Regions from separate parts of the Edwardsiella piscicida genome, predicted to be linked through region 2. Evidence: predicted binding sites of a transcription regulator. Region 2 holds the regulator's gene; the other holds the start of a gene.
The links. The regulator PurR, encoded in region 2, represses purine synthesis genes. The targets are predictions, from matches to a motif close to CANGCAAACGTTTGCNTG.

Region 1 (4,900 bases), 1.8 Mb from region 2:
CCGCTGTATGACGGGCAGGCGTTGTTCGAACTGCTGTGTCTGGAAGGACAGCAGGCCGGGCTCTCCTGGCTGACGGTGCTGAAAAAGCGTCAACGTTACCGGCAGGCTTTCCATGGCTTTGATCCCGCCAAGGTGGCGGCGATGACGGCAGAGGATATCGCTGACCTGCTGTTGGACCAGGGGCTAATCCGCAACCGGCGCAAGCTGGAGGCGATCGTCACCAATGCCCGGGCCCTGCTGGCGATGGCGCAGCGCGGCGAGGCGTTTTCGGCCTTTATCTGGTCGTTCGTCGGCGGGGCACCGCTGGCGCCGCCGGAGGGCGGATGGCAGGCGCTGACGCACACGTCGGTTTCTGATGCCCTGGCCCGCGCGCTGAAGCAGCGCGGTTTTACCTTTGTCGGCACCACGATCTGCTACGCCTTCATGCAGGCCTGTGGGATGGTGAATGACCATATGCCCGGCTGCTGTCTGTACCATGATGCGTCCCCTGTATCTGCGTCCGGCCAGGCCCGCTGATACGTCGGCGCTGCTGGCGCTGTGGCTGAAGCTGACGATCCAGGCTCACCCGGCGATACCGCCCGGCTACTGGCGCGCCAGCCTGCCGTGGGTGCGCGATGCCTATCTGCCGGAGGGGCAGACGTGGCTGGCGACCGACCGTGGACGGATCGGCGGCTTTATCTGCATATTGCCTGGCCATCTGCTCGGTGCGCTGTTCGTGGCGCGGCGCTACCGCGGACGCGGCGTGGCACAGCGCCTGATGCGCCACGCTAAACGCCACCATCCCTGGCTGCTGTTAGAGGCATACTGTGCCAACCTGCGGGCGCAGGCTTTTTACCGCCGTCAGGGGTTTCACTGCATCGACAGACAGATCCAGGCGCAGACCGGTCAGGCGGTGGCCACGCTGCTGTGGCAGCGTAGGGCGGTGCTTGAGAAAAGCGAGCGTCTTGATTACACTGCGCGCTCTTCCGTCATGGGGGAGTAGTCTGTCGGTGCGCCAGCGCCGACGCTGACGTCAACAAACTTGGTGTTATCACCATGGCGTCAGCGCCCGTCACGAGATGGGTTGACGAGACCTGTGGCCGGCCAAGGCGCACTCCGGGGTGAGGGCCTGGTCGCGCCATGTGTCTATGAGACTCACCCCGGTATATGTTCCGCTGTGTCCATTATTCTTACTTCGATGAGCTCCGTCGCCCTGGCTGAAATCGGCGATAAAACTCAGCTTTTGACGCTGCTGCTGGTAGCGCGCTTTGGTAAGCCTTTCCTGATCCTGTTGGCAATTATTCTGGCAACGCTGGTTAACCACTACTTTGCTGCCCTGATAGGGGAGCTGGTCACGCAGTTTCTCAGTCCGCAGATTATGCGCTGGATGGTGGCGGCGGGCTTCTTGGCCATGGCCGTGTGGGTACTGTTTCCCGATAAAGATGACGGTGAGATCCGCGGGGGGCATCCCTTCTGGACGTCGCTGGTGGTGTTCTTTCTGGCTGAGATTGGCGATAAGACCCAGATTGCGACCGTCCTGCTGGGCGCGCACTATCAGCATATTACCTGGGTCGTCCTGGGGTCGACGCTGGGGATGGTGCTGGCCAATGCGCCGATGCTGTGGTTCGGTGCTCGGCTGCAGCCCTACCTGAAGAGCGGTTGGGGAAGGCGACTTTCTTCTCTGCTGTTTGCGATTTTAGGAGTTGTTACCCTTATCCTGTGACGTGATTTTTGCTCCACTCATACTGAACCAATGCCCACCGAGCCGGTCAGACGGGGGCAGCGCGACCGCGGCAGGTGCCGCGCATCGCGCATCACGCTATCTTGACGTCCCCGGGAGCGGGGACATTTATCGACATTGAGGTTTATTCATGAAAAAAAGCCGTTTTTGCATCGCAGGCCTGATCAGTGCGGCGCTGATCCTTTCCGGATGTACCACCAATCCCTATACCGGTGAGTCTCAGGCTGGGAAGTCCGGCGTCGGCGCCGGCTTGGGTGCCCTGCTGGGCGCCGGCGTGGGCGCACTCTCCTCTTCTAAGAGCGATCGTGGTAAGGGGGCGCTGATCGGCGCGGCGGCGGGTGCGGCGCTGGGCGGCGGCATCGGTTATTACATGGATGTGCAAGAGGCGAAGCTGCGCGACAAGATGCGCGGTACCGGGGTGAGCGTCACCCGTCAGGGCGATAACATTGTCCTGAATATGCCGAATAACGTGACCTTTGATTCGAATAGCAGCAATCTGAAGCCGGCCGGTGCCAATACACTGACCGGGGTGGCGATGGTGCTGAAGGAGTACCAGAAAACGGCGGTTAACGTCGTGGGCTATACCGATAGCACCGGTAGCCGCGATCTGAACATGCGCCTGTCACAGCAGCGCGCCGACAGCGTTGCCAGCGCGCTGATCGTTCAGGGCGTGTCCGCGGGACGCATTCGCACCATCGGCATGGGGCCGGCGAACCCGATTGCAACGAACAGCACTGCCGCGGGGAAAGCACAAAACCGCCGCGTGGAAATCACTCTTAGCCCGCTGTAAGGGGCTAAGCCATGGGGTGCCCGGCCTGGTCGGGCAGCTCAGGCGCCGCCTTTGCGCAGCAGATAGCGGTAGGGCGTCTGCTCGATCTCCTGCGCCAGCAGGGCGTGATCCATAAAACGGCAGAAGCCGGGAATATCGCGGGTGGTGGCCGGATCGTCGGCGATGATCAGCAGGGTTTCACCCGCCGCCATATGGCGTACGGCCTTGCGTACCATCATTACCGGCTCCGGGCAGCGCAGGCCCAGAGCGTCTAGGGTTTTGTCCGGATTGGCGAACAGATCGGTCATGGCAGGTCTCTGAATAGCGCCGTTCAGGGCGGTCGCACGAATAAATAATCTCACGTCGCTAGGGCGTATCCCGTCATTGGCCGTGCGCGTCGCTGACGTGCGCCGTTACGGGACGCGCCCTAGTGTACCCGGCGCAGCGCAGGCTGCAAAGGGCGTTAACGATTGCGTGAAAAATAACCGTTGCATCGTGGCGAGAGCCGGGTATGATCGCCGCCGCATCCGTTAAGGATGATCGTTTTCTTGGGTTCCCTCACCCCAATAACCAAAAAGGTGACATCGATGTTTAGTTTTACACCGCAGCAGCGGTTTACGGCCCTTTGTTGGCTGTCTCTCTTTCACGTCTTGATTATCACATCAAGCAACTATCTGGTGCAGCTGCCGATCACCGTGTTCGGTTTCCATACCACCTGGGGCGCCTTTACCTTCCCGTTTATCTTTTTGGCGACGGATCTGACCGTGCGTATCTTTGGCGCACCGCTGGCTCGGCGTATTATTTTGGCGGTGATGGTGCCAGCGCTGCTGATCTCCTACTGTGTCTCCGCCCTATTTTTTCAGGGGCAGTGGCAGGGCTTTGCCGCGCTGGGCAGCGTTAACCTGATGGTCGCGCGCATTGCCTGCGCCAGCTTTATGGCCTATGTGCTGGGTCAAATACTGGATGTGCATGTGTTTAATCGCCTGCGGCAGACGCGAGCCTGGTGGGTTGCACCGACCGCCTCGACGCTGTTTGGCAACATCAGCGATACGCTGTCGTTTTTCTTTATTGCCTTTTACCGCAGCAGCGACGCGTTTATGGCAACCCACTGGGTAGAGATTGCGCTGGTGGATTATGCATTCAAGCTATTGATTAGCATGGTTTTCTTTTTGCCGATGTACGGCGTTATGCTGAATATGCTGCTGAAGCGGATAGCGTTTCGCCAGCAGCAGGCCTCGCTGGCGTAGTTCACGTGGGATGAGGGAGACGAAACGGGGTGCGCGCAGGCGCGCCCCGTTGTCGTTTAGGGGGACCGCCGCCGTGAACTGATAAATTAAAACTATAAAAATCAAATATATATCATTGTTATATATAATTTTATTTCGTTTTTTTCTGCGCTATGTTCCTCCACAGGAGAGATTTTTCTGAGGAGAATATTATGTATAGATCAGTACGGATGTATAAATACCCGATATTGATATGCGCCCTGCTGTCACCGCTGACTGCGACGACGTATGCCGCCGACGCTGAGCAGCCGCCGGTGGTATCCCGCGTGCATCCGCTGCTGCATGTTCAGGGATACACCTTTCGCGATGCTAACGGCAATGGTCGCCTGGATCCCTATGAGGATTGGCGGCTTTCTGCGGAGCAGCGCAGCGCCGATCTGGTCGCGCGTATGACGCTGCGGGAAAAGGCCGGCATGATGATGATCGATACGTTCCGGGTGGCACCGCAGGGCGCGATCCGCCAGGAGGATGCTGCGTTAATCCGTGAGCAGCATATGACGCGCTTTATTTTCCGTAATCCGGTGGTGTCGCAGCCGCAGTCCGGTACCAATCAGCTGACGCCGCGCGAGGTGGCAGAGGCGCTAAATCAGGCACAGGAGATGGCGGAGCGAACCCCCCACGGCATTCCGGCGCTGTTTAAGTCTAACGCCCGCAATCACCTCGATCCCCAGGCGCGGGAGGGGATCAACGTGATTAGCGGCGCATTCTCCTCCTGGCCGAAAGAGGCGGGGCTGGCGGCCACCCGAGACATGTCCCTTATCCGTGAGTTTGCCGGGATTATGGCCCAGGAGTGGCGTGCCGTCGGTATCCGCGGCATGTATGGTTACATGATGGATCTGGCGACGGAGCCCCGCTGGTATCGCGTTCATGAAACCTTTACCGAGGACGCCGATCTGATGTCGGATATTGCCCGCCAATTGATCCTGGGGTTACAGGGAGAGCGGCTGGGCCGCGACAGTATCGCGCTGACCATAAAGCATTTTCCCGGCGGGGGCCCGCAGGAGAACGGCGGCGATCCCCACTATGCCTACGGGAAAAATCAGAACTATGCCGGGCAGAACTTTCGCTATCACCTGAAACCCTTTATTACCGCCATTGAGCTCGGCGTGTCGGCGATCATGCCCT
Region 2 (4,900 bases):
AGGCACTGAGTTCGAAGGAAAATCGCTGGAAGAGATCGTGAAGAGCGCCTCCGGCGGTATCTTTAACAACGCCGCTCAGGTGTGGAACCACACCTTCTACTGGCACTGCCTCTCCCCGAACGGCGGCGGTGAACCGCGCGGCGCCCTGGCGGACGCCATCAACGCCGCCTTCGGCTCATTTGCCGCGTTCAAAGACGCGCTGACCAAGTCTGCCGTAGGCAACTTCGGCTCCGGCTGGACCTGGCTGGTGAAAAAGGCGGACGGCACCCTGGCCATCGTCAACACCTCTAACGCCGCGACCCCGCTGACCGGCGACGACAAGCCGCTGCTGACCGTGGACGTATGGGAACACGCCTACTACATCGACTACCGTAACGCTCGCCCGGTGTACCTGGAAAACTTCTGGGCGCTGGTGAACTGGGAGTTCGTCGCCCAGAATCTGGCGTAACCGACCAGAGAGACAAAAAAGGCGCTCACCGAGCGCCTTTTTTATTACGCCGCCCGCTAACTTAGTGCAGTGCGGCGATCAGGCTGGCCACGACGATCAGCGCCAGCGCCACCACCGTTGTTACCAGAGAATACTTCAGATCGTTTTCCATCCTGACACCTCATGTTTTACGTTCTGTATCAATTTTTACTGACTTAAGAATTCGCACAAAACCCGTGTTAAATCATTTTTACATAAATCACATCTTAAAACACGCAGAAAATCTTATGATTACATCCTGCGCAAATCGCCAATTAGTGCTTCCCCTTTTGCCTGAGATCAGACAGAATTTGCGGTTTACTGCCGCGTGCCGACGCTATAATTCTAAACAAGAAATGGCAAACGTCACCCTATTGCGCAAACGCGCCGGCGCCGAGCCGCGCTGTCAGGCGTATTTTCCGATGCACGCAGGCAAACGATTAACAAAACGGCGACGCAGCGCGTACGCCTAGGAGTCATTTGTTTCATGGCAACGATTAAAGATGTGGCAAAGCGCGCAGGCGTATCGACCACCACGGTGTCTCACGTCATCAATAAAACCCGCTTTGTCGCCGACGAGACCAAAGCCGCCGTCTGGGAGGCCATTAAAGAACTACACTACTCCCCCAGCGCCGTTGCCCGCAGCCTGAAGGTCAACCACACCAAATCCATCGGCCTGCTGGCGACCTCTAGCGAGGCGCCGTACTTTGCCGAGGTCATCGAGTCGGTAGAGAATAGCTGCTACAGCCAAGGCTATACCCTGATCCTGTGTAACTCCCACAATAATCTGGAGAAGCAGAAAGCCTACCTGGCTATGCTGGCGCAAAAGCGCGTCGACGGCCTGCTGGTGATGTGCTCCGAATATCCGGAGAACCTGCTGGAGATCCTTGAGGACTACCGTCATATCCCGATGGTGGTCATGGACTGGGGCACCCGCCGCAGCGACTTTACCGATGCTATCCAGGACAACGCCTTCGAGGGCGGCTATCTGGCCGGCCGCTACCTGATCGAGCGCGGCCACCGCGACATTGGCGCCATCACCGGCCCGGTATCGCGCAACACCGGCGGCGGTCGCCTGCGCGGTTTCCTCAAGGCGCTGCAGGAGGCCAACATCACGCCGCAGGAGAGCTGGCTGGTCGAAGGCGACTTCGAGCCGGAGTCTGGCTATGCGGCGATGCAAAACATTCTGTCGCAGAAGCAGCGCCCGACGGCGGTGTTTGTCGGCGGCGATATCATGGCGATGGGCGCCATTTGCGCCGCGGACGAGATGGGGCTGCGCGTACCGCAGGATATTTCCGTCATCGGCTACGACAACGTGCGCAACGCCCGCTACTTTACCCCGGCGCTGACCACCATTCATCAGCCCAAGGAGCGCCTTGGCGCCATGGCATTCGACATGCTGCTCGATCGCATCACCAGCAAGCGCGAAGACGCCCAAACCATCGAAGTGCATCCTAAGCTGGTTGAGCGTCGCTCCGTGGCCGACGGGCCGTTCATCGACTACCGCCGCTAAGCGCGTGTCCCGGCTGGTCCTGTTTCCCGCGCTGGTGCTGCTGTCCGGCGCACTACCGCTGGCGGCGATGGTTCCGGCGACCCTACTGCCGCTGACCGAGCAAAATGCGGGACAGGCGCTGCTGCAGCTGCTGCAGTGGCCCGCGCTGGGCCGCAGCCTGGCTCTGTCGCTGTGGATAGCGCTAGGCTCCTCCGGCGGCGCCCTGCTGCTGGCGCTGGCGCTGGCCGGGCTCACCCTACGGCGTCAGCGTCAGCACACGCTGGCGCCGGCGCTGCTGCTGGCAGCCCCCCACATCGCCCTGGCCACCGGCCTGCTGATGCTGCTGGCGCCAACCGGCCTGCTGTGGCGCCTGATGGCGCCGCTGTTTGACTGGCAGCAGCCGCCCGATCTGCCGCTTCCCAACGATCCCTACGGCCTGAGCCTCTCGCTGCTCCTGCTGTTAAAAGAGACCCCCTTTTTCTATCTGCTTACCCTGAATCTGGCCGCCCGCTGCGCCGCGCAGCGGCAGCTGCGCATCAGCGCCGCGCTGGGCTATCCCCCGGCGCAGGGCTGGTGGCGCATCGTGGTGCCGCAGCTGCTGCCGGGGCTACGCCTGCCCATGTTCTGCGTCCTGGCCTTTGCCCTGTCGGCGCTGGATCTGGCGCAGCTGCTCGGTCCGCAGCGGCCGCTGCTGTTTGCGCAGCTGCTGTGGCAGTGGATTGCCGACGGTGGACAGACGGCGCTGGCGGCCCTCGGGGCGCTGCTGCTGATGCTCTTAAACGCGCTGGCGCTGCTGCTCTGGTATGGCATTGAACACCTGTGGGTCGCCGTGGGTCGCCGTCCCCCGCGACGGCGCGTCGCCCGCGGTGGGCCTGCGCCCTACGCCGCCTTTTGGCCTTTGGCGCTGGCGCTGGCCGCCGCGGCCTACCTGATGCTGGTGCTGATTTCCCTGGCTCAGCGCTGGCCCTTTGCGCAACGCTGGCCGCGGCAGTGGCGCTATGACAGTTGGCTGTACAGCGTCAGTGACTGGAGCGCCCCGCTGTGGCATACCCTGTGCATCGCGCTGGCGGTCAACCTGCTGGCGCTGATCCTGGCGCTCGGCACGCTGGAGTGGTATACCCTGAGGCGACGGGCCCCCGGCGCCCGGCTGCTGCTGCCGCTGCTGCTGCCGCAGATGGGGCTGATCTTCGGTCTACAGTATTTCGCCGCCCGCAGCCAACTGCTGGGCAGCTACCCGCTGGTTATCTATGGCCAGCTGCTGTTCGTCACCCCCTACTACCTGCTGACGCTGTCCGGTGCCTGGCTGCGTTTCGATACGCGTCAGACCCAGGTGGCGCTGGCGTTGGGTAAGACGCCCTGGCAGGCCTTTTACCGGATTAAGCTGCCGCAGATGCTGCCGGCGCTGCTGCTGGCGATGGCCTTTGGCCTCGCGGTCAGCGTCGGCATGTATCTGCCGACGCTGGGGCTGGGCGCCGGGCGGCTGCCGACGCTGGCCACGGAAACCGTCGCCTATGCCAGCGGCATCGATCGGCGCCTGGCCGCCATCGGCGCCCTATGGCAAACCCTGCTACCGCTGCCGGCATTTTTGCTGGCGCTATGGCTACCGCTGCGCGGTATACGAGGAGCAACGTCGCATGGCCACCCTTAATCTCAACCAGCTGCGCGTCGAACTGGCGGGGCGCCCCCTACTGGCGCCGCTGACCTTGACGGTGTCGCCGGGGGAGATCGTCACGCTGATGGGCCCCAGCGGCTGCGGCAAATCCACCCTGCTGGCCGGGATCGGCGGCCATCTACAGCCGCCGCTGCTCGTCCGCGGCGAGGTCTGGCTGGATCGGCGCAGCCTGAGTCGCCTGCCGCCCTGGCAGCGCGGGATCGGGCTGCTGTTTCAGGATGATGTTCTGTTCCCCCACCTGACGGTGGCGCAAAATCTGCATTTTGCCCTACCGCCGGGGGCGTCGAAGGCGGCGGTGACGCAAGCGCTGCAGCAGGCGGAGCTGACCGAGCGGGGCGACTGCTATCCCGCCGCCCTCTCCGGGGGACAGCGGGCGCGCATCAGCGTGCTGCGTACCCTGTTGGCCGCGCCCTCGGTCCTGCTGCTCGATGAGCCCTTCTCCCGTCTGGACGCCCCGCTGCGCCGCCGCTTTCGCCGCTGGGTCTATCAGCAGATCGCCGAACGCGCCGTTCCCGCGATCCTGGTCACCCACGATCGCGCCGACGTTCCGCCCGGCGGACGGATCGTCACGCTGGCTGCGGCATAAGCCACTCCTGGTTCATGGTGCGGGTATCGCCCAGGTAAGCCAGCAGCCACTCTAGGGCCGGTGAGCGGCTGTGATCTTGCCAGGTCACGCAGCAGGCGCTGTCGGGAAACGACTGGCACAGCCGCAGCGCGTGCAGACGCCCCGCGGCAATCAGCGGCTCGGCGGCGTGGGCCGGCATCAGGCCGACGCAAAGCCCGGCCTCCAGACAGTCGATGGCGCACGGCCAGTCCGGCGCCACCAGACGCCGCTGATTATCGAGCAGCCAGGTATCCCGCTTGGGTAACGTCCGCGAGGTATCCTCGATGCTCAGCGCCGGAAAGGGGCGCAGGCGGTCGTCGTCCACCTCGCCGTCAAACGCGGCCAGCGGGTGGTCGGGGCTGACCACGCAGCGCCAGCGCAGAAAGCCCATATCGCGGAAAGCATAGCGCCCGCCGGCGGGCACCGCCCGCGTCGCCCCGATCGCCACCTCGACCCGCCCGTTGATCAGGGCATCCCACACACCGTTAAACACCTCGCTGTGGATCATCAGCTCCATATCGGGAAAGTGACGATAAAAGTCCACTACCAGCTGCTGGCAGCGCTGCGGACGCACGATGCGATCCACTGCGACGTGGAACTGACCGCGCCAACCGTTGGCGACCTGCTGACACTGACGTCGGGTGGCATGCATTTTTTTGATAATAC

Region 1: a site for PurR is predicted at 2,949-2,966, ahead of L1P05_RS00095 (7-cyano-7-deazaguanine/7-aminomethyl-7-deazaguanine transporter). Genes of this name have one in related genera too.

Annotation. Positions count from the first base shown of each region.
Region 1 covers NZ_CP090968.1:15,719-20,618, forward strand. The annotation lists gene L1P05_RS00070 (DNA-3-methyladenine glycosylase I) at 1-516, shown strand, start outside; gene L1P05_RS00075 (N-acetyltransferase) at 476-982, shown strand; yybP-ykoY riboswitch at 962-1,065, shown strand; gene L1P05_RS00080 (TMEM165/GDT1 family protein) at 1,157-1,702, shown strand; gene L1P05_RS00085 (OmpA family lipoprotein) at 1,851-2,510, shown strand; gene tusA (sulfurtransferase TusA) at 2,549-2,797, opposite strand; gene L1P05_RS00095 (7-cyano-7-deazaguanine/7-aminomethyl-7-deazaguanine transporter) at 3,077-3,736, shown strand; gene L1P05_RS00100 (glycoside hydrolase family 3 protein) at 3,928-4,900, shown strand, end outside.
Region 2 covers NZ_CP090968.1:1,782,095-1,786,994, reverse strand. The annotation lists gene sodB (superoxide dismutase [Fe]) at 1-448, shown strand, start outside; gene cydH (cytochrome bd-I oxidase subunit CydH) at 510-599, opposite strand; gene purR (HTH-type transcriptional repressor PurR) at 954-1,979, shown strand; gene L1P05_RS08170 (ABC transporter permease family protein) at 1,984-3,606, shown strand; gene L1P05_RS08165 (ATP-binding cassette domain-containing protein) at 3,593-4,216, shown strand; gene punR (DNA-binding transcriptional activator PunR) at 4,197-4,900, opposite strand, start outside.